2 linked regions of the Azospirillum sp. TSH100 genome follow. The protein of the gene in region 2 interacts with the protein of the main gene of each other region in a pairwise test. Links are inferred from orthologs where the notes say so. Each region holds a gene or a part of one and is shown on either strand. Other genes may lie near its edges.

What was found.
Region 1: the proteins of E6C72_RS05195 (region 2) and E6C72_RS14500 interact in binary tests that used the Escherichia coli proteins (3 or more experiments, as listed by UniProt). The link is inferred for Azospirillum sp. TSH100 from one-to-one orthologs.

The regions. Positions count from the first base shown.
Region 1 is NZ_CP039635.1:399,164-414,692, forward strand. The notes cover bases 7,676-10,581. They hold E6C72_RS14500 (DeoR/GlpR family DNA-binding transcription regulator), read right to left. Parts: upstream 9,581-10,581; coding sequence 8,771-9,580; downstream 7,676-8,770. Other genes in these bases: rhaS (rhamnose ABC transporter substrate-binding protein), read right to left, coding at 7,712-8,725; E6C72_RS14505 (bifunctional rhamnulose-1-phosphate aldolase/short-chain dehydrogenase), read left to right, coding at 9,804-10,581. Also shown: E6C72_RS14455 (cyclase family protein), read left to right, coding at 1-406; E6C72_RS14460 (hypothetical protein), read left to right, coding at 488-1,246; E6C72_RS14465 (tetratricopeptide repeat protein), read right to left, coding at 1,260-2,072; E6C72_RS14470 (FGGY-family carbohydrate kinase), read right to left, coding at 2,173-3,636; E6C72_RS14475 (L-rhamnose mutarotase), read right to left, coding at 3,640-3,981; E6C72_RS14480 (ABC transporter permease), read right to left, coding at 3,978-5,045; E6C72_RS14485 (ABC transporter permease), read right to left, coding at 5,042-6,043; E6C72_RS14490 (sugar ABC transporter ATP-binding protein), read right to left, coding at 6,040-7,521; more of E6C72_RS14505, read left to right, coding at 10,582-11,906; rhaI (L-rhamnose catabolism isomerase), read left to right, coding at 11,952-13,250; E6C72_RS14515 (hypothetical protein), read left to right, coding at 13,390-14,307; E6C72_RS14520 (protein kinase), read right to left, coding at 14,324-15,529. UniProt on the Escherichia coli protein: Represses ulaG and the ulaABCDEF operon. Two ulaR binding sites have been identified in each promoter.
Region 2 is NZ_CP039634.1:1,080,315-1,087,095, forward strand. Bases 3,456-6,682 are described here. They hold E6C72_RS05195 (bifunctional acetate--CoA ligase family protein/GNAT family N-acetyltransferase), read right to left. Parts: upstream 6,353-6,682; coding sequence 3,656-6,352; downstream 3,456-3,655. Other genes in these bases: E6C72_RS05200 (DoxX family protein), read right to left, coding at 6,543-6,682. In the rest of the region: E6C72_RS05170 (YggT family protein), read left to right, coding at 1-242; E6C72_RS05175 (DUF167 family protein), read left to right, coding at 272-586; bifunctional methylenetetrahydrofolate dehydrogenase/methenyltetrahydrofolate cyclohydrolase FolD, read left to right, coding at 588-1,493; E6C72_RS05185 (magnesium transporter CorA family protein), read left to right, coding at 1,490-2,485; ModD protein, read left to right, coding at 2,504-3,334; more of E6C72_RS05200, read right to left, coding at 6,683-6,781. UniProt on the Escherichia coli protein: Catalyzes the acetyl-CoA-dependent acetylation of lysine residues of a large number of target proteins. Acetylates RNase R in exponential phase cells and RNase II.

The sequences.
Region 1 (15,529 bases), on a different replicon or contig from region 2:
CGAACTGGCCCGCATCGGCCATGCGCTGCAACCGCTGGAGATCGTGCTGGTCAACACCCGCGCCGGCTCGCGCTACGGCCATGACGACTTCATCAACGCCGGCTGCGGCATGGGCTATGACGCGACGATGTATCTTCTCGAACGCGGCGTGCGGGTGACCGGGACCGATGGCTGGAGCTGGGACGCCCCCTTCTCCTACACCGCGAAGAAATATGTCGAGACCGGCGACAAGAGCCTGATCTGGGAGGGGCACAAGGCCGGACGCGACATCGGCTATTGCCATCTGGAAAAGCTGCACAACCTCGAAACCCTGCCCGCCGACGGCTTCCTGGTTTCCTGCTTCCCCCACAAGATCCGCGGTGCGTCAGCCGGCTGGACCCGCGCGGTCGCCATCATCGGGGAGTGAGCCACATCGCGGGAGGCGGCGGCGCCCTCCCCTTGCATCGCCCACCATTCTGGGCTCTGCTGGGAACGAGGTTTCCGGCTTTTGCGGGAAACGGCGCCGTCACCGTCATCAGGCCCTCCGATGCGTATCGTGTTCCGCTGTGATCCTGTGCTTTCCGACCATTTGCCCCGCCCTGTCCCGGCCCGCGGCATTCTGCCGGACTGGCTGCGTTCCATGCCCGCGAAGGCGCATTCGGAAATCCATGGCCGGGAGATCCGCACGGTCAAACAGTGCCCGCCTTTCGTCGACGCCATGTCGCACGGTTTCATGATCCTGCTGCCGTGCGACGTGACCGTTCGCGATGGCGCCTTCTCCTGGGATTGGGACATCCCGGAGCCGTCAACCGAAGGCCATCCGCGCTCGCCGCTCAGCTTCCACGTCACGGAGCAGCTTGCCGGAGCGCCCTTTTCCAACGGGCTGGCGGCGGTGAAGTTCAACAGCTTCTGGACGATCGAGCTGGAAGCGGGCTGGTCCCTGTTCGCCACCCATCCGGTCAACCGCCACGAGCTTCCGTTCAGGCTGGTGACCGGCGTCGTCGATTCCGATCGCTTCACCGATGCGGGGATCAATTTCCCGGCGATCTGGTCCGATCCCGATTTCTCCGGCGTCCTGCCCAAGGGCACACCGATCGCACAGTGTTTTCCGGTGCCCCGGGCAGCCCCCGATCTGGTGTACGAACCGTTCGACGAGGCGCACAAGGCGGCCTACCAGCAAACGGTGACAGAGGTGCTCGCTGGCCCCGGCGTCTACCGCAAACGCTTCCGCGCCAAGCGCCGCCATACGCCGGCGCACACCGTCTGACCATAATCGGGTGTCAGGATTTGAGCATCCGCTTCAATGCCTCGCGGTCGAGCCACAGCTGGCCCTGCGGTGCCGAGGTCAAGGACATGGCGATCACGCCGAAGGTTTCGGGCTGCGCGCCATAGGCGGTCCGATAGGCGGCAACGGCACCATCAATGTCGTGCATGTCCTGAAGCACGATGCCCAGATTCACCGCCGCCTGGGCGTTGTCGGGTTGCAGGTCGAGCACCTTGCGGTAGGCCTCGGCCGCGCCGGACAAATCCCGCAAATCCTGCTTAACAAGGGCAAGGTCGAACCAGAGCGAGGCCGTCCGGGCGGTCGCCGGGACGGCTTCCAGCGCGGTGGCCGCATCACGCAGCAAGCCGTCTTCAAACAGCAGCCGGCCGAGGCGCGCGGCGGCCTCCGGCAAGGCGGGATTGGTGTGGTTCACCACCCGCCAAGCCTCGGCCGCCCGGCTCCGGTCGCCGGCGGCATCCAAGGTGCGGGCCTGTTCAATCAGGATTTCGAGGCTGGGGGAGACTGCGGCGGCACGACCGAGGTGACGCATGGCCCGGTCGAACGCGCCGCTGGACCGCGCGATGCGGCCTGCCAGCAAGTGAGCGGGCGCGTTGTCGGCCCTCGCCGCCAGACTGGCCTGGATATGGATGTCCGCCCTGGCCGCGTCGCCCTTGGCGAACAGAACCGCCGCGAACAGGTGGTTGAGGACCGGATCGTTCCGGCTCCGCCGCAGGCCGGTCTCGCACAGGGATACCGCCTGCTCCAAGCGTCCGGCATTGAATTCAGCCACGATCTGCCGCACCAGATCTTCGGTCGTCGCGACGCGCATGCCTCGTCCGCCTTTATCCTTGCCGCTTCGGAAGCCGGCCGGTGCAGCAGTCTTAGGGGCAGACAAATGGGCGCGCCAGACAAATTTCCGGCGTCCCGTATCACGCCGAACTGACGGGATCGAGGTCCGGCCGGCCGGCCATCCGCGAGCTTCGCTTGGCAGAGGCCCCGTCGAGCAGGCCGCGCCATCGCACTCCATAGCCCAAGATTCGCCGCGCGACATCCGGGGGTGCCGTGGTCTGGCGATAGGCAACCTCGTCCCGGCCGTGATCCGCCTCGCCGGCCGCCAGCAGCGCGGCCCCCGCACTGGTCCCTGTCGTCCCGCTGGAGGCGAGGACCGGACGGCCGGTCAGCGCGCCCAGCGCCTCCAGGAACAGGTCGTTGCGGGCGAACGGCCCCTCGACGATGGTCGGGCCGCCGGCCGCCATCGCGCCCAGCATCTCTCCCGTCATCAGCGCCAGATAGAGGCTCGCCGCCGCCGCCCGCTCGCCGGGGGACAGGCTTGCCGGATCGGCGGTCCACCGCCCGGTGTGCGAGGGAAACGGCCCGGTTCCGGGGGAGAAGGTGGGAAGCGCCATCACCGCTCCGTCCAGCACCCGCCCGGTCTCCGCCGGCGATGGGACGGCACCGCTGCGTCCGGTCAGCAGATCATACTCCCGGCCCCCCATGAAACGGGATGAGGGAACCGGCCGCCCCAGGGCATCGACATTCGCCAGCATGTCGCGCGCCGGGTCGAGCCTCGCCAAAGCCCCGCCCATTGCCCCGCCAACGGAAAGGGCGATCACCCAGGTGCCGGTCGACACCACCGACAGCGGCGCCTGCCGTCCCAGGATGTGCGGCAGCAGCGACGCGTTGGAATCGTGGATGCCGCAATGAACGGGAACCGGCCGCTCACCCAGCCCGGCCTGCGCGGCGATCTCCGGACGGAGCATGCCGACCGCGGCGAAGGCGCTGTGCAGCGGCGGGAACTTCATCCGCCAGCCGGCCCGTCGGACCAGGGAGGAGAAGGTGCCGGACGCCGGCGCCCACAGATCGGTGTGGCAGCCGAGGGAGGTGACCTCGCTCGCCGCCACGCCGGTCAGCCGCCACACCCAATATTGCGGATAGAGAAGGATATGGCGGGCCCTGGCAAAAGAGTCGGGATGGAGGCGTTCCAGCCAATACAGCTGCCGCCCGAGATTCAGGCCGCAGGGCAGCCCCGGCGAGAAGCTTTCCTCGAAGCCGGGACGCAGCCGCTCATAGTCCGGGCCGGTCTCCTCCGGCAGCGCGCTTTCGTAATCGAGGACGGGAAGAACCAGCTCCCGGTCATCGACCAGTGCGGCGCAGGCGCCGTGCGTGGTGACGGAAATCGCATCCACCCGATGCTCAGCCGCGCAGGCCGCCAGCGACGCCAGCAGGAAGGACCAGAGCCTGTCGGTGTCGTAATGGGGATAGGGGCCATCGTGGCGGACGGCGTTCGGCTCGCTGGCGACGAACAGGTCGGCCCGCTGCGCCAGATCATGCAGAACAAGCTTGGCGTTGGTCTTGCCGACGTCGAAGACGGCGATGAAGCGGGGCTCCGTCATGCGTCAGTCCATGTGGAAGAGGGTGACGAGCGGCGTGACCGCCGGCTCGTTGTCCGGCTTGGTTTCCATGATGTCGGCCATCATCGCCCACCAGCGCCGCATCACCGGATGCTGCGGCAGCGCGTCCATGCCATGGTCGCGGCGGCGCCACAGCACGCCGAACAGATGGCCGGTCTCGCGGTCGAGATGGATCGAGTAGTCGGTGACCCCGGCCTCCCGCAGCAGCTCCACCAGTTCCGGGAAGATGCGGTCATGCCGCGCCTTGTACTCCGCCTCCATCCCCGGCTTCAGGTTCATGCGGAAGGCGTATTTCTCGTGCGTGTCGCGATTCATTGTGGGGGTCATGCCGCCGGCCTCCGCAGCCGGGCCGACAGCCGGCGCAGCAGGATGGGCAGGGCGACGACGGTGATCAGCATGGCGCCGACCACGATCGACATGATGATGCCCGACACGTTCAGCAGGCCGAGCCCGAAGGTCAGCAGCCCCATGACCAGCGCCGCCAGCACGACGCCGGGGATGGTGCCGGTCCCGCCGGTGATCGCCACGCCGCCCAGCACCACCATGGTGACGATATCGAGCTCCCAGCCGGTGGCGATCGACGGCCGGGTGGACCCGAGCCGGCTGGTCAGCATGACCGAGGCGAGCCCGGCGGCCAGCCCCGCCGCCAGGAACAGCCAGAACTTCACCCGCCGGACGCGCAGCCCGGAAAACTCGGCGGCGGCCGGATTGTGGCCGATCGCCCGCACCGTCCGCCCGAAGGCGGTGCCGTGCAGCACGATGCCGGCAAGCAGTGCCAAACCGAGGAAGACGGTGAACTCGAAGGACAGCCATTCCCAGACATAGCCCTGGCCGAAATAGGCGAACTCGGCGGGATAGCGGGTGTAGGCGCCGTCGCCGAGGATGCCGTAGGCCAGCCCGCGGAACAGGCTCATGGTGCCGATGGTGGCAACGATGGAGGGCAGTTCCAGCACCGTCACCAGCACCCCATTCAGCGCGCCGCAGGCCAGCCCGGTGGCGAGCCCGACCGCGACGATGACGGCGGCCGGATGGCCGGCGGCGGCGGTCATCCCCATCATGGTGGAAGCCAGCGCGATGATCCCGGCGACCGAGATGTCGATCTCCGCCGACAGGATGACGAAGGCCAGCGCCAGGGCGACGATCGCCTTTTCCGTGAAATTGAAGGTGGCGTCCGACAGGTTCCAGATGTCGAGGAAATAGGGCGAGGCCAGACTGGCGGCGGTGACGATCGCCGCGATCAGGGCGAGCAGCAGCGTCTCCCAGCTGCGCAGCAGCGCCAGCGCCGGCGCGTCGCCGCGGTCGGGGATGAAGCGGACCGGCCGGGCGTCGCCATCCCGCTTCGCCGCGTCGTCCTGGGCGCCCGACGGCACCTTGGCGTCCAACATGGTCATGCTCCGGTCTCCTGCCCGGCGGTCAGGCGCCGGAGGATGATGCGGCCCTTGGTCCGTTCCGCCCGCGTGTTGAGGATGACGGCGGCGATGATGATCGCGCCGGAAATGCTCATCTGCCAGAAGGGCGAGATGCCGACGACCGGCAGGGCGTTCTTGATGATGCCGAGGAACAGCGCGCCGAGAACCGCGCCGCCGACCGACCCCAGCCCGCCGGAGATCGACACGCCGCCGATGACGCAGGCGGCGATCACGTCCAGCTCGAAGCCGGCGGCGATGTCGACATAGGCGACGGCGAAGCGCGACACCCAGAGATAGCCGCACAGCCCGGCCAGCAGGCCCGAGAAGCAGAAGGCGCGGAACACCGTGCGGCCGGCGTCGATCCCGGCATAGGCCGCCGCCGCCGGATTGCCGCCGACGGCGTAGAGCGCCCGTCCAGCCGCCGTACGGGTGAACAGCAGCGCCGCCAGCGCGATCACCGCCACCGCCGCCCAGGCCAGCAGCGGCAGGCCGAACAGCATCATGCGCGGCAGGTCGAGATAGGCGTGCGACATCTGGAAGGTGTTCACCCACTCGCCGCCCGACAGCACGAAGGCCAATCCGCGGAAGATGGTCAGCGTCCCCAGCGTCACGACGATGGCCGGAAGCCCGACCTTCCACACCAGCAGCCCGTTCACCGCCCCCAGCGCCAGCCCCATCGCGGCGGAGCCGAACACCAGCAGCGGCACCGGAATGCCGGGATAGGCGGCGTTCAGCATGGCGCCCGCCATGCCGGTCAGCGCGAGGTTGGCCGCCACCGACAGATCGATCGAGCGGGTCAGGATGACCGCCGTCTGGGCGATCGCCAGGATGATGAGGATGGCGCTGTCGGTGAACACCCCGGCAAGGTTGGCCGGCGTCACGAAGTCCGGCGCCCGCAGCGCGATCAGCCCCAGCAGCAGCAGTCCGACGACCAGCAGCAGCGCCTCGCGCCGCTTCGGCAGGTGAGTGAGCGGGCTCATGCCGCGACCTCCATGTTTCCGGTCGCCGCGCGCACCAGCGTCTCGGCGGACAGCCCGTCGCGGTCGTGGATGCCGGCCTGCCGGCCTTCGCGCATCACCAGCACGCGGTCGCTCATGCCCAGGATCTCCGGCAGCTCGGACGAGATCATGACGACCGCCAGCCCCTGCGCCGCCAGTTCGCTGATGAAGGCGTGGACCGCCGCCTTGGACCCGATGTCGATGCCCTTCGACGGCTCGTCGAGGATGATGACCTTCGGCCCGGTGGCCAGCCACTTGCCGATCACCACCTTCTGCTGGTTGCCGCCGGACAGCGTGCCGACCGGCTGCGACAGCGACGCCGCCCGCAGATCGAAACGGTCGGCATAGGTGCGCGCCATGGCGAATTCGGCCTTGCGGCGCAGGAAACCGCCACGGCTGACGGCGCCCAGCGACGCCAGCGTGACGTTCTCGGCGATCGGCATGGCGAGCACCGCGCCGTGCCGGCCGCGCTCCTCCGGCACATAGACCAGCCCGGCCTCGATCGCCTGACGGGGAGAGCGGATGACCACCTCGCGGCCGTCGATCGCCACCCGCCCGCGCGACGGCCGGGTGATGCCGAACAGCGACTGGCAGAACTCCGACCGGCCGGCGCCGACGAGGCCGTACAGGCCCAGGATCTCGCCCCGCCGCAGTTGGAACCCGATGCCGTCGAATTCGGTGGGATGCGAATAATCCTCGACCTCCAGCACCAGCTCACGCGGGACCACGGCGATCTTGGGGAAGGTCTGCTCGATGGGCCGGCCGACCATCAGGCGGACGATCTCCGCCTGATCGGTGCCGGCCAGCACCCCCGCCCCCACCGACCGGCCGTCGCGGAAGACGGCGTAATCGTCGGCGATGCGGAAGACCTCCTCGAACTTGTGGCTGATGAACAGGATGGCGCGGCCCTGCGCCTTCAGCGCCTCGACGATGGCGAAGAGTTCCTCCGCCTCCTTCTGGGACAGGGCGGCGGTCGGCTCGTCCATCACGATCACCCGCGCCTCGATCGACAGGGCGCGGGCCACCGCCACCAGATGGCGCTGGCCGATCGACAGATCCTTCAACCGGGTGCGCGGCCCGAACGGCGCGTCGAGCGAGCGCAGCAGCGCGGCGGCGCGCTCGTTGGCGGCCTTCCAGTCGACCAGCCCGAACCGCGTCTTCGGCGCATGGCCGAGGAAGATGTTCTCGGCGACGCTCAATTCGTCGAACAGCACCGTCTCCTGGTGGATGGCGGTGATGCCGGCGGCTTCCGCCACGGCGGGCGAGCCGAAGACGACCGGCCTGCCGTCGATCAGGATGTCGCCGCCGTCCGGCCGGTAGATGCCGGTCATGGTCTTGACCAGCGTCGATTTGCCGGCGCCATTCTCGCCGATCAGCGCGGTGACCCGCCCGGCGCGCAGGGTCAGGGTCACGTCCGACAGCGCCCGCACGCCGGGAAACAGCTTGGTGATCCCGCGCATCTCCAGAACGGGCGTATCCGGTGCGGAGGATGGTCGATCGGCTGTGGTGGGATGGAGTTGGGCAGGACGGAGGGTTGACATCGGACAAGCCTGCCTGTCGTTGAGCCGCAAAGGTCGGTCGCGGGGAGCGCGATGCAGGGGATGGCCGGCGGACCGCAGCGGGGCCCGCCGGCCGCTTCAGCGCGTCCGATCAGAAGATCTTGGCGAACTGGTCGATGTTGGAGGCGTCATAGGTGAAGGGATCGCCCATGGCCGCCTCGCCGCCCTTGCCGACGGTGATCTCGCCCATGCGGCCGGCCTTCAGCTTGGCACCTTCCGGGACCGAGGTCATCTTGCCCTTCACCAGATCGTAGGACAGCATGGTGGCGGTGTAGCCGAGGTCGATCGGGTTCCAGATGGCGAAGGATTTGCTGGCGCCCGACTTGATGGCGCCGGCCATCTCCGACGGCAGCCCGAGCCCGGTGACGTAGACCTCGCCGATCTTGCCGGCGTCCTTCACCGCCTGGGCGGCGGCGACGATGCCGACCGAGGTCGGGGCGATGATCGCCTTGACCTGGGGATAGGTCTTCAGCAGCGCCTGGGTCTCGCGATAGCTCTTGTCCGACAGGTCGTCGCCATAGACGGTGGTGACGATCTTCAGGCCGGGATAGTTGGGCAGCGCCTTCTTCATCTCCTCGATCCAGATGTTCTGGTTGGTCGAGGTGGCGGTCGCCGACAGGATGGCGGCGTCGCCCTTGCCGTCCGGCAGGGCGGCGGCGGCGAGCTTCAGGTTGATGTTGCCGATCAGCTGGTTGGACGACGGGTTCAGATGCATCAGCCGGCCCTTGGCCGACACGCCCGAATCCCACGAGATCACCTTGATGCCGCGCTGCATCGCCTTGCTCAGCGCCGGAACCAGCGCGTCGGGGTCGTTGGCGGACACGGCGATGGCGTCGACCTTCTGCGAGATCAGCGCGTTGATGACCTCGATCTGGCCTTCGGCCGAGGTGGTGGTCGGGCCGGTGTAGATGATCTCGACGCCGCCGAGCTCCTTCGCCGCCTCCTGGGCGCCCCGGTTGGCCGCCTCGAAGAAGCCGTTGCCGAGCGACTTCACCACCAGCGCGATGCGGACCTTGTCCTGCGCCGCGGCCGGAGTGATGGCGCAAACGGCGGTGAGGCCGACCGCCATCGCGACCGGCAGAAGCATTTTGCTGAACACCGACATTCTTTGTTTCCTCCCCATTTCGTGTTTGCTTGCAAGCTTGGCGGGTCAGGCGACCTCCGACGGTTCCTCCAGCGCCCTGCGGTCGGCGGGGGCGACGATCAGGCGGACGCCGGCCGCCTCGATCGTCCGGGCGGCGGCGTCGCTGATACCGTCGTCGGTGATGATGGTGTGCGCCCGCTCCAGCGGAACGATGATCATCGAGGAGCGGGCGTCGAACTTCGAGGAGTCGACCAGCACCACCAGCTCGTCGGCCTGACGCATCAGCCGCTGTTCGGACTGGATGATCAGCGGATCGCCCTCGCCGATGCCGTAGGCGGAGATGCTCTGCGCGCCCATGAACATCCGCCTTGCGCGGAAATGAGCGATTCCGTCGCTTTCGAACGGGCTCAGGATCAGCCCCTGTTCGCGGTACACCGCGCCGGCCGGCAGCAGCACCGTGCATTTCGAATGCTTGATGAGATGCTCGGCGATCATGAAGGAGTTGGTCATCACCTGCATCTGGCGGTCCGCCATGTGGTGGACCATCTGGAAGGTGGTGGTGCCGCCATTGATGACGATGGCGTCGCCGGGCTCGCACAGATCCACCGCCGCCCGGGCGATCAGGCGCTTTTCCACCTGCTTGACCGTTTCGGCCATGCGGAAAGGCCGGGCGGTGATGGTGCCGTAGGGCGACGGCGTGATCGCCTCGGCGCCGCCGCGCACCTTGCGCAGCTTCTTCTGAAGCGCCAGCGCCGCGATATCCCGGCGGATCGTCGCCTCCGACGCGCCGGTCAGCTCCGCCAGATCGCCGACCGAGGCCACCGACCGGCTCTGCACCAGCCCCAGAATGATCCGATGGCGTTCGCTTTCCAGCATTCGATCCTCCCTTTCGCAAACTGTTGCCCTAACGAACCATATCCGTCAATCATTTTCGATCATGTACGCGCAAATTTTGATCGGAGATGATTTTTTATGATCGGAATTGTTGACTTCCGACCGATCGATCGGCAATACGAATGATCAGCGGCACAGCCTATTGCCCGCCGATGTGATTGGGGCAGGCGTGATTTGGGCAGGCGTGACCAAGGAGGACTCGAACATGACCGACACGAACGGCGCCCGGCGCCTGGAGAACCTGTGGGACGACAAGGTCGCGGACGCGCTGGACGAGCCGGGGCGGCTCCTCTACCGCTCCAACCTTCTCGGATCGGACAAGCGGATCACCAATTACGGCGGCGGCAACACGTCGGGCAAGATCACCATGCCCGACCCGCTGAGCGGCGAGCCGGTGCCGGTCCTGTGGGTGAAGGGATCGGGGGGCGATGTCGGCACCATGAAGCTCGACGGCTTCTCGACGCTCTACATGGACAAGCTCCTGCGCCTGCGCGACCTGTACCGGGGCGAGGCGCACGAGGACGAGATGGTCGGCTACCTGCCCCATTGCACCTTCAACCTCAACCCGCGCGCCGCCTCGATCGACACGCCGCTGCATGCCTATCTTCCGCACCGCCATGTCGATCACATGCATCCCGACGCGGTGATCGCCATCGCCGCGACGGCCAACAGCCGCGAGATCACCTGCAAGGTCTATGGCGACGAGATCGGCTGGCTGCCCTGGCGCCGTCCGGGCTTCCAGCTCGGGCTGGAGCTGGCGAAGTTCGCCGCGGCGAATCCGGAAGCCAAGGGCGTCGTGCTGGAAGGCCACGGCCTGTTCACCTGGGGCGACAGCTCGAAGGCCTGCTACGAGACGACGCTGCGCATCATCAACGCGGCCATCGCCTGGTTCGAGCGTGAGACTGCGGGCAAGGCGGCCTTTGGCGGAGCGGTGGTGCCGACCCTGCCGCCGGCCGAACGGCAGGCCGTCGCCGCAAGGCTGATGCCGGCCATCCGCGGCCTGATCGGCGGCGACGAGAAGAAGGCCGGCCATTTCGACGACAGCGCCGCCGTGCTGGAGTTCGTCGGCTCGCGCGATCTGGCGCCGCTGGCGGCGCTCGGCACCTCCTGCCCCGACCATTTCCTGCGCACCAAGATCCGGCCGCTGGTGCTGCCCTTCGATCCGGTCGCGGGCAACCTCGACGCCGTGCTCGCCAGGCTGCCGGATGCCGTCGCCGCCTACCGCGCCGACTACGCCGCCTATTACGGGCGCTGCCGCCGTCTGGACTCGCCGGCCATGCGTGATCCGAACGCCATCGTCTATCTGGTGCCCGGCGTCGGCATGCTGACCTTCGCCCGCGACAAGGCGACCGCCCGCATCGCCGGGGAGTTCTACGTCAACGCCATCAACGTCATGCGCGGCGCCTCGTCGGTCAGCAGCTACTGCGGCCTGCCGGAACAGGAAGCCTTCGACATCGAATACTGGCTCTTGGAAGAAGCCAAACTCCAGCGCATGCCGAAGCCCAAGGCGTTGGCCGGACGCTCCGCCCTGGTGACCGGCGGCGCCGGCGGCATCGGCCGCGCCACCGCCGAGCGCATGCTGCGCGAGGGGGCCTGCGTCGTCCTCGCCGACATCGACGGACCGGCGCTGGAGGCCGCCTCGCAGGAGCTTGCCCGCGCCTACGGCAAGGATCAGGTGCGTTCCCTCCTGCTCGACGTGACCGACGAGAGTGCGGTGCGCGACGGCTTCGCCAAGGCCTGCGTCGAGTTCGGCGGCTTGGACATCCTGGTGTCGAACGCCGGCATCGCCTCCTCCGCGCCGATCGAGGCGACCGAGCTGTCGGTGTGGACGCGCAACATGGACATCCTGTCCACCGGCTATTTCCTAGTGGCGCGCGAGGCGTTCCGCCTGTTCCTCGCCCAGGGGATCGGCGGATCGGTGGTGTTCGTCGCCTCCAAGAACGGGCTCGCCGCCTCGCCGAACGCGGCGGCCTACTGCACGGCGAAGGCGGCGGAAATCCATCTGGCCCGCTGTCTGGCGCTGGAAGGCGCGCCGGCCGGCATCCGCGTCAACGTCGTCAACCCCGACGCCGTGCTGCGCGGCTCCAAGATCTGGAACGGCGAATGGCGCGAACAGCGCGCCGCCGCCTCCAACCTGTCGGTGGAACAGCTGGAAGACCATTACCGCAACCGTTCCCTGCTGAAGCGCTCGGTCTATCCGGAGGACGTCGCCGAAGCGATCTATTTCCTGGCCTCCGACGCCTCCGCCAAATCGACGGGCAACATCGTCAACGTCGACGCCGGCAATGCCCAATCCTTCACGCGCTGAGTCCGGCGATAAGGCCCGTACAAAAAATCACAAGGGACGTGCGACATGATCCAGTATCCGATCGGCCGGGATGTCATCGAACGTTCGAACGAGGCGCAGCGGGCCGCGCTGTCGGCCGATTACGCGTCGCTGGGCGAGCGTCTGGCCCGGCGCGGCGTCGACATCGACGCCGTCACCGCCCGGGCGGCGGCATTCCACGTCGCCGTCCCCTCCTGGGGGGTCGGCACCGGCGGGACGCGCTTCGCCCGCTTCCCCGGCATCGGCGAGCCGCGGACCATCTTCGAGAAGCTGGACGACTGCGCCGTCATCCAGCAGCTCGGCCGGGCGACGCCGGCGGTGTCGCTGCACATCCCCTGGGACGCCGCCGACCCGCGCGAGCTGAAGGCGAAGGCGGACAGCCTCGGCCTCGCCTTCGACGCCATGAACTCCAACACCTTCCAGGATCACCCGAAGGATCCGCGCCAGCCGCTGTCCTACAAGTACGGCTCGCTGTCGCACACCGACCGGGCGGTGCGCGATCAGGCGGTGGAACACAACATCGCCACCATCGAACTGGGCCGGGCCATCGGATCGAGCGCGCTGACGGTCTGGGTCGGCGACGGCTCCAACTTCGCCGGACAGTCCGATCTGGGCCGTGCCTTCGAGCGCTATCTCGACTCGATGAAGCGGATCGCCGCGGCATTGCCGGAGGATTGGCGCATCTTCTCCGAACACAAGATGTACGAGCCGGCCTTCTACTCCACCGTCGTGCAGGACTGGGGCACCAGCTACATGACGGCGCAGGAGTTGGGGAGCAAGGCCTTCTGCCTCGTCGATCTCGGCCATCATGCGCCGAACGTCAACATCGAGCAGATCGTGTCGCGGCTGATCCGCGCCCGCAAGCTTGGCGGTTTCCATTTCAACGACTCCAAGTACGGCGACGACGATCTCGACAGCGGCTCCATCGACCCGTTCCGCCTGTTCCTGGTCTTCAACGAACTGGTCGGCGCCGGCGAGGCGCTGGAGGCCTTGCGCCCCGCCCACATGATCGACCAGTCGCACAATGTCACCGACCCGATTGAAAGCCTGATCCGCTCGGCCAACGAAATCCGTCGCGCCTATGTCCAGGCGCTGCTGGTCGACCGGGTGGCGCTGGCGGGTCATCAGGAGGAGAACGACGCGCTGATGGCGTCGGAAACGCTGAAGCAGGCTTTCCGCACCGATGTGGAGCCGATCCTCGCCAAGGCCCGTCTCGATGCCGGCGGCGCCATCGACCCGATCGCCGCCTACCGCGCCAGCGGCTACCGCCGCAAGGTGGGGGCCGAACGCCCCGCCGCCATCGCCGGCGGCGGCGGCATCGTCTGATCGCTCCCTGATCCGCAATGGTCGACCGCGCTTGCTGACCGGAAGCTCGTAGAGATCGCGTCGACATGATTGCAGGACGTCATGCATGGGGCGATGCCGGAAACTGACTTCCACCTTTATTGCGAGTGCGATAGCCTGCATGACGCATCCCAGGATGCATCATGCGGAATGTCTTTCCCTGAAAAAGACAAGCTTTCTGGCTCTCATCTCGCTAAAGGTGGCCATGAGCGACGAAAACAAAGCCATCGAGGCACTTTATGCCGAAGCCCTTCGCATCAGGGTGAGCGCAGGGCCGCGACGGCCGTCGTCCGCTCCCAACACGGCGTCGCCAACGGCAGTTCCGCCAGTGGCCGGCCCAGCTCCGCTCCGGGTCTTCGCGACCGTCAGGCGCGCATATGGATCGGTGATTTCAGAGATCGCGGAGTTCGGCAGGCGATCCTGGCTGTTCATCGCCATCATCGTGGCGTTGTTCGCGTTGATGAAGCGGAACTTCGCCTCTGATCCCGGTCTGCCTCCCTATTTCGTCGCGCTCAACCTCGTTGCGTATGCAAGCCTGTTCACCTGCTGGGTCCGACGACACAGCGGGCTGCCGCCGGGCGGCTTCGCGGCACTGCATCTGCGCTGCGGCTTGCGCGAACTCAAGGTGCTCGGTGTGCTGCTGCTTGGGCTGGTGCCATCCACCATCGCCTTTGGTATCGTGTTCGCCGCGGCGAACAGCGCTATCGGCGAGCTTGCCGGACTGCTCGGCGGCATTCTGGTCTTCGCCCTGATCTATGTGAGAGGGCCACTGATGATGGCGGTGGCAATCGCACAGGACCGTTTTCAATCGATCGACCAGACCTGGAAGCGCGGACGTGGAAGGATGTGGAAATCCGTGGCGATTGCGGTGCTCACCCTCCTTCCGGTGACCTTTGCCTGCATGGTGCTGAGAAGTCTGCTTGGTGGTCATGCGACGACCGAGGGCGCCGTGTTCGGTTTTGCGGCTGAGCTGACCGTCCGGTTGGCCGGGATGGCGATCCTTGCCGTGGCCCTTCAGGAGATCGACAGCTCAGCCTGAAGCCACGGCGGGCCGGTCAACCCGACGGCTGACCATCGAAGGCGCGGATTTCCCAGAAATTGGAAATCAGAGAGTCAGCCGGGTTGAGAGGCACATCCTGCGGGCCGTCCCCCAGAGAATGGCTGCGCCCGTCCTGAATCAGGAACAGCGGATGGCCCCATCCCACCTTAAGCAGGAGCTTCTTGCCCGAGAACTGATAGCCGATTTCCGAAAGTTCGCTTGAGACGCTTGCGAAATTGCCGGTGTCCGACATGGACAGCTGGACCTTCTGCACCAGCTTGGTGCGCGTTCCGGAGCGCTTGTGGAACTCGAAGAACGGCCGGTTCTGAAACTCCTTATGCAGGCGGACGCCAATCCCGAGCGCTTCGAGCCAGTCTTCCGGGCTCGGCATGTCAGCGATGCTGCCGGCCTTGAGCGCGCGCTCCAGCAACCGGAAGCCTTTTGGCCAGAGCTGGACGATGCGGTCGGGAAGTTCGGAAATCGATTGAGCGCGGACCATCTCCGGAGTCAGCAATTCATGGCGGTCCAGCAGCGCTTCCGCATCGGGCGACCATGTCATCAGCTCACAGATGATGGCGCCGAGAGCAAAGCGATCCGTCTGGACCAGGATGCTGCCGTCCTTCGCGCCGGGGTCGGCGGCGATGCGGTTCAGGATCTCCGGATACTGGTACCCCGTGGTCCCCAGGGGCCGGCAGGCGATGCCGCCGACCGTGCGGGGCAGCGGCTGGATCGAAGGGTGATAGAAACCATCAAAATCGCACAGGCTGCACACCCGCTCGCCTTTTGGTCCGGGCCCGATCATGATGTTGGCGGCGGAGAGGTCGCCATGCACGATCTGCATGCTTTCCAGCGCCGCCACCGCGCAGCAAAGCTGGGCGGCGAAGGTCTTGCGGAGCTTGGGATCATAGGTTCCGTTCCAGGCCCCCTGCTCCTTCAGCCGGCTGAAATCCTCGGCACAACCACCAAACCGGCCGCCGATCTGCAATGCGACGTGTCCGATGATGGTGTGGCTGTTGATGGTGCTGCCGGGCAGCCACGCATAGGGCACACCCTGGAAAAGCCATTCATGGCTTTTCGTCAGCCCGGATTGGATCAGGAACTCGGTCCTTTCGCGCCTCTCCGGGATATCGACTTTGAATATCTTCAGGAACGAGGGGAGGTCACCCAGTGACGGATGGTGGCAGGACACCAGAATTCCGTACGCCTCCAACCCGGTCCGTGG
Region 2 (6,781 bases):
TCTTCTGGGTCCTGATCCTGTCGGCGATCCTCAGCTGGCTGGTCGCCTTCAACGTGGTGAACACGCGCAACCGCGCGGTCTATCTGATCGGCGATTTCCTGTACCGCATCACCGAGCCGGTGCTGCGCCCGATCCGCCGCGTCCTGCCCAACATGGGCGGGCTGGACCTGTCGCCGATCGTCGTGCTGCTGGCGATCTCCTTCATTCAGAACCTGATGGCGCAATACTGGCCGCGCTTCTGACCGTGGCGTCCTCCTCCCCTGTCGAGGCGGTGGCCGACGGCCTGCGCATCGCGCTGCGGGTGACGCCAAAGGCGTCGCGCAACGCGGTCACCGGCACCGCCGAGACGGCCGGAGGGGGACGGGTGCTGAAGCTGGCGGTCACGGCGGTGCCGGAAAACGGCAAAGCCAATGAGGCCGTCATAAAACTGTTGTCGAAGGCATGGAAAGTGCCCAAGACCAGTCTGACCGTGGTGGCTGGCACCACCGACCGGAACAAGATTTTGCATGTGGCGGGCGACCCGGCGGCATTGCTGGCCCGGCTGTCGCCCCTGATCGACGATGTGGGCAGCGAAGGTGGAGAGTAGCATGGCGGACGCGAAGATCATCGACGGCAAGGCCTTTGCGGCCGGCCTGCGTGCGCGGGTGGCGAATGGTGTGGCGGCGCTGAAGGCCAGCCATGGTGTCATCCCCGGTCTGGCCGTCGTGCTGGTGGGCGAGGATCCGGCCAGCCAGGTCTATGTCCGCTCCAAGGAACGGGCCCTGGTCGAACTGGGCATGAACAGCTTCGACCATCACGAGCCGGCCAACATGGCCGAATCCGACCTGCTGGCGCTGATCGACCGGCTGAACGCCGATCCGGCCGTCCACGGCATCCTGGTCCAGTTGCCGCTGCCCAAGCACATTGACACCCAGAAGGTGCTGGCCCGCATCGTCCCGGAGAAGGACGCCGACGGCTTCCATGTCGTCAATGCCGGGCTGCTCGCCACCGGCCAGCCGGGCGCCATCGTGCCCTGCACGCCGCTGGGCAGCCTGCTGCTGATCCGCGACACGCTGGGCCGCGACCTGAAGGGCAAGCGCGCCCTGGTGCTCGGCCGCTCCAACATCGTCGGCAAGCCGATGGCGCAGCTTCTGTTGCAGGCCGACTGCACGGTGACGATGGCCCATTCCCGCACCGTCGATCTTGCCGGCGAATGCCGCCGTGCCGACATCCTGGTGGCGGCGGTCGGCCGGCCGGAGATGGTGCGCGGCGACTGGATCAAGCCGGGAGCCACGGTGATCGATGTCGGCATCAACCGCGTCGCCGCGGCCGAACTCGGCAAGACCCGTCTGGTCGGCGACGTCGCCTTCGACGAGGCGGTGAAGGTCGCCGGCGCCATCACGCCGGTCCCCGGCGGCGTCGGCCCGATGACCATCGCGTGCCTGATGCTGAACACGCTGGCTGCTGCCTGTCGCGCCGCCGGCGCGCCGGTGCCTGAAGAGGCCGCCCTTTGATCACCGTCCACGCCCGCGCCGAGGATGGACGGGTGGTGCGCCAGCCGCTGGAACTCGGCGAGGAGTTGCCGGGCGGGGCGGTCTGGATCGATCTTCTGCGCCCGACCGAGGCCGAGCGCGCCCATGTCGGCACGCTGACCGGCTGCGATCTGCCGACGCGCGAGGAGATGAAGGAGATCGAGGCCTCCAGCCAGCTCTATGTCGAGGGAGAGGGGATCTACATGACCTCTCCCATCATCTCGCGCGCCACCTCGCCCCACCCTGAGCAGGGCGAGCTGACCTTCGTGCTGACCCCGCGCCACCTGATCACGCTGCGCTATACCGAACCGCTGCCGGTCATCACCTTCGCCGCCCGCTGCGTCCGCCAGCCGGAACTGCTGGCGACCGGGGAGAGCGCTCTGTTCGGCCTGCTCGACGCGGTGATTGACCGGGTCGCCGACGTGCTGGAGCTGGTCGGCGGCCGCATCGACGAGCTGTCGGCCCGCGTCTTCGACGATTCGCTGGACGGCGGCGGCTTCGGCAAGGCGGCCAAGAAACCCGACGAGTTGCAGGACGTGCTGCGCGGCATCGGCCGCGCCGGCGACCTGACCCACAAGGTGCGCGACAGTCTGGCCGGTCTCGACCGGCTGGTGGTGTTCATGACCTCGGTCAGCGGCGGCCGGCTGAACAAGGACCAGAAGACCGCGCTGAAGACGATGACGCGCGACCTGCGGTCCCTGACCGAACATGCCGGCTTCCTGGCGCACGAGGCGAATTTCCTGCTCGACGCCACGCTGGGCCTGATCAACATCGAACAGAACGCCATCATCAAGATCTTCTCGGTCGTCTCGGTGGCGCTGATGCCGCCGACGCTGATCGCGTCGGCCTATGGCATGAATTTCAAGCATATGCCGGAACTCGACTGGGAGTTCGGCTATCCCATGGCCATCCTGCTGATGGTGCTGTCGGCGGTGGTCCCCCTCTGGTACTTCCGCCGGCGCGGCTGGCTCTGAAGGAAGGAAATCCCGCCGATGACGACCATCCTGCCCGACGCCGCCCTCGACGCGCTTCTGGCGCAGGATGTTCCCTACGGCGACCTGACAACCGATGCGCTCGGGATCGCCGCGCATCCGGCGCGGATGAGCTTCACCGCCCGCGGCGCCATGGTGCTGGCGGGGACGGAGGAGGCGGCGCGGCTGGTGGAGAAGGCCGGCGGCCGGGTTCTGCGTTTCGAGCCCAGCGGCACGGAAGTCGGGGCCGGAACGGTTTTCCTGGAGGCGGACGGCCCGGCCGGGGCGCTGCACCGAGCCTGGAAGGTGGCGCAAACGCTGGTCGAATACGCCTCCGGCATCGCCACCCGCGCCCGGCGCATCGTCGATGCGGCCCCTGGTGTCACCGTCGCCTGCACCCGCAAGAACTTTCCCGGTGCCAAGGATCTCAGCGTCAAGGCGGTGCGGGCCGGCGGGGCGGTGATGCACCGGCTCGGCCTGTCGGAAACGCTGCTGGTCTTTTCCGAACACCGCGCCTTCCTGACCGAATCTCCGGATGTCTGGATCGCGGAGTTGCGCCGCAAGGCCCCGGAAAAGAAGATCGTGGTTGAGGTCGGATCGGTGGAGGAGGCGGTGGCCTTCGCCCGCGCCGGCACCGACGTGATCCAGCTGGAAAAGCTGCCGCCTGACGCCGCCCGCGCCGTGATCGAGGCGACAAGGCGCCTGACCCCGCCGCCGGTGGTGGCCCCGGCCGGCGGCGTGACCGAGGCGAACGCTGCCGCCTACGCCGCGGCCGGCTGCCGCCTGCTGATCACTTCCGCCCCCTTCTTCGGCCAGCCTGCCGACGTCCAGGTCGTGCTGGGGCCGGCGTAGCGGCGATGCCCGCAGGGGCGCCGCGCAGCCACTGAAATTCCTGATTTCGCGAGCGAAAGCGCTTTCGCAATACCTATGCGTGCGCCACAGTGGCGACGCGGACGGGATGGCGGAGTGGCCGCCATCCCCGCTGCGCACAAGGAGAACAGAGGATGAAGGAAATCCTCCAACTCCTGATCCTAGCGTTGGAGATCGTCAAGAGATTGCTTGATCTCTTCAGCTAGCATCGGGCTGGCGGGCAGGGGGGCGGAATCCCCCTGTCCGCCAAGCCTGATATTGCCCCATCCGTGCCTTTAGTCAACCACCGGTACAGACGGTCATTTACGCCGCCAGCCCGCCGCCCAGCTCGATCCGCACCTCCACCACGCCGGGCTCATCCAGGTTCTCCTTGCGGACGAAACCCAGCGCGCGGCACATGTTCAGCATGTTGGTGTTCTCGCGCAGAACCTCGCCATAGACCTCCTTGATGCCGCGCGAGCGGGCATAGTCGAGGATCTTGTTCATCAGGATATAGCCCAGCCCCTGGCCCTTCATGTCGGACCGCACCATCACCGCATATTCGGCACGGCGGTTGTCGGGGTCGGCGGTGATGCGCACCACACCATACATGATGGTATCGCCGGTCTGCTGGTCGGGACCGACGGCGATCAGCCCCATCTCGCGGTCATAGTCGATCTGGGTCAGACGCGCCGCCGCCTGATGCGACAGCCGCTTCAGCGGGGCGAAGAAGCGCAGGCGCAGGTCTTCCGCCGTCTGGTTCTCCACCAGATGGTGCACCAGCGGCTCGTCCTCCGGCAGGATCGGGCGGACGAAGAACTGGCGGCCGTCCTTGATGGTGATGCGGTCCTCCAGCGACTTGGGATAGGGGCGGATTGCCAGCCGCGCCGCTCCGGCCAGCGCCGGCACGCCGACCTTGATGCGGGCGTCCAGCGCCGTCACGCCGTCCGCGTCGGCCAGCAGCGGGTTGATGTCCATCTCCGCGATCTCGGGGAAATCGACCACCAGCTGGCTGACCTTGTTCAGCGTCAGCGCCACCGTGTCCAGATCGACCGCCGCACGCGAGCGGTAGCCCTGAAGCTGGCGGTGGATGCGGGTGCGGCTCATCTGCTCCGCTGCCAGCTTCATGTTCAGCGGCGGCAGGGCCAGCGCGTAATCCTCCACCACCTCGACGCCGATGCCGCCCTCGCCGAACAGCAGGACCGGACCGAACATCTCGTTCTCGGTCATGCCGACGATAAGCTCATAGGCGTCGGGGCGTACGGCCATCTCCTGGACGGTGAAGCCCTCGATCTTCGCGTCGGGCGCCAGTTCGGCGACGCGGGCCAGCATCGCCTCGGCCTCCGCCTTCACGTCCTCCGGGCTGGTCAGGCCGAGAGCCACGCCGCCGACGTCGGATTTGTGGGTGATGTCGTGCGACAGGATCTTCAGCGCGATCGGCCCGCCGATGACGCGGGCGGCGGCGGCGGCCTCCTCCGGCGTCTCGGCGACGCGGGTGTCGACCACCGGGATGCCGTAGGCGGCGAGCACGCGCTTGGCCTCATACTCGCTCAGCCACTCGCGCTTCTCGGCCATGGCGCGGGAGATCACCTTCTTCACGGTGATCTCGTCGGGCTGGAAATCCTCCGCCACCGACGGCGGGGTCTCCATCAGCAGTTCCTGGCTGCGGCGGTAGCGCACCAGATGCATGAAGGCGCGCACCGCGTCGGACGGGCCGTTGTAGGTTGGGATGCGGCCATCGGCGAACAGCTTGCGGGCCTCCATCGCCGACTGGTCGCCGATCCAGCTGGTCAGCACCGGGTGGCGGCGCGCCTTGTTGGCCTGCACCGTCTCCGCCACCGCCTGGGCGATGGCCTCGCTGTCGGTCAGGGCGGAGGGGCAGTGCAGGACCAGAACCGCGTCGTTGGCGTTGTCCTGCATCAGCGCGTTCAGCGCCTCGGCATAGCGCTTGGGCGTGGCGTCGGCGCCGATGCGCAGCGGGTTGCGGAAGGGGGCGCCGCCGGGCTGCGGACCCAGCGCCTTGCCCAGCGCCTCCTGCGTCTCCGGCGCCAGGGCGGCGAGCCGGCCGCCGGCCCGGATCAGCTTGTCGGTGGCCATCACCCCCATGCCGCCGCCGTTGGTCAGGATGGCCAGCCGGTCGCCGGTGATCGGCACCCCGGTGCCCAGCGTGCCGGCGGCGTCGAACAGCTCTGCCAGATCGTTGACCCGCAGCACGCCGGCCCGGCGGAACACCGCGTCATAGACGGCGTCCGACACCGCCAGCGCCCCGGTGTGGCTGGCCGCGGCCTCCTGCGCCTCGTCCGATCGCCCGGCCTTGATGACGATCACCGGCTTCTGGCGCGAGGCGGACCGGGCGGCCGACATGAATTTGCGGGCGTGCGTGATGCTCTCGATATAGAGCAGGATGGCGCGCACCGTGACGTCGGAAGCGAGATAGTCCAGCAGATCGCCGAAATCGATGTCGCCGCGGTCGCCCAGCGACACCAGATGCGAGAAGCCGATCCCGCGTGACGTCGCCCAGTCGGCGATCGAGGTCAGCACCATCGAGCTTTGCGCCACCAGCGCCACGTCGCCCTTGCGGGGCGCCACCGGCGCGAAGCTGGCGTTCATGCCGCGGCCGGGCACCATGGCGCCCAGGCTGTTCGGTCCCAGCACCCGCATCAGATAGGGCTTGGCCGTGTCCAGCATCGCCTGGGTCTGGTCGGCCGACATGCCCTTGGTCATGACGATGGCGGCCTTGGTCCCGCGCTTGCCCAGCGCGTCGATGGTCGCCGCCACCGTGTCGGGCGCCGTGCAGATGACGCCCAGGTCCGGCGTGATCGGCAGGCTGTCCACCGTCTTGTAGGTCAGCACCCCTTCCACCGCGCGTTCCGTCGGGTTGACCGGCATCACCGGACCGTCGAAGCCGGCCTGGAACAGGTTGCGGGCAACCACCGCCCCCACCGTGCCGGGTTTGCGGCTGGCGCCGATCAGAGCAATGGACGCGGGCTTGAACAGCTTGTCGAGGTTGCGAACGGTCATGACCGGATCCGGGGCTGGGATAGGCGCCGGCCCCAGTGTGCCATGGGCTACCGACGGTTTTGATGACGAACAGCGCAAGCCCGGACTTTCATCCCCGCCATTTGCTGCGACGCAACATTAAGGGCTGGTATGACCATCGGGCAAGAGGCGTTTCGTCGCGCCGCCTCCGGCGGGACGGCGCCCGTTCCGCTTACCGCGAGGTCCGGCGCCAGGCGTCGGCCGACACCGCCAGGGACAGCAGACCCCACAGCACCAGATACTCCACCCCGCCCTTGGCCCAGTACCAGTTGATGCCCTTGGTGGCGAAGATGGCATAGGCGGCCACCGCCATGCAGCCTGCCGACAGCAGAGCCGCCCAGCGGGTAAAGAAGCCGCCAACGAGCGTCACCAGGGCCAGGGATTCGCAGATGATGGCAAGGCCGAGGAACA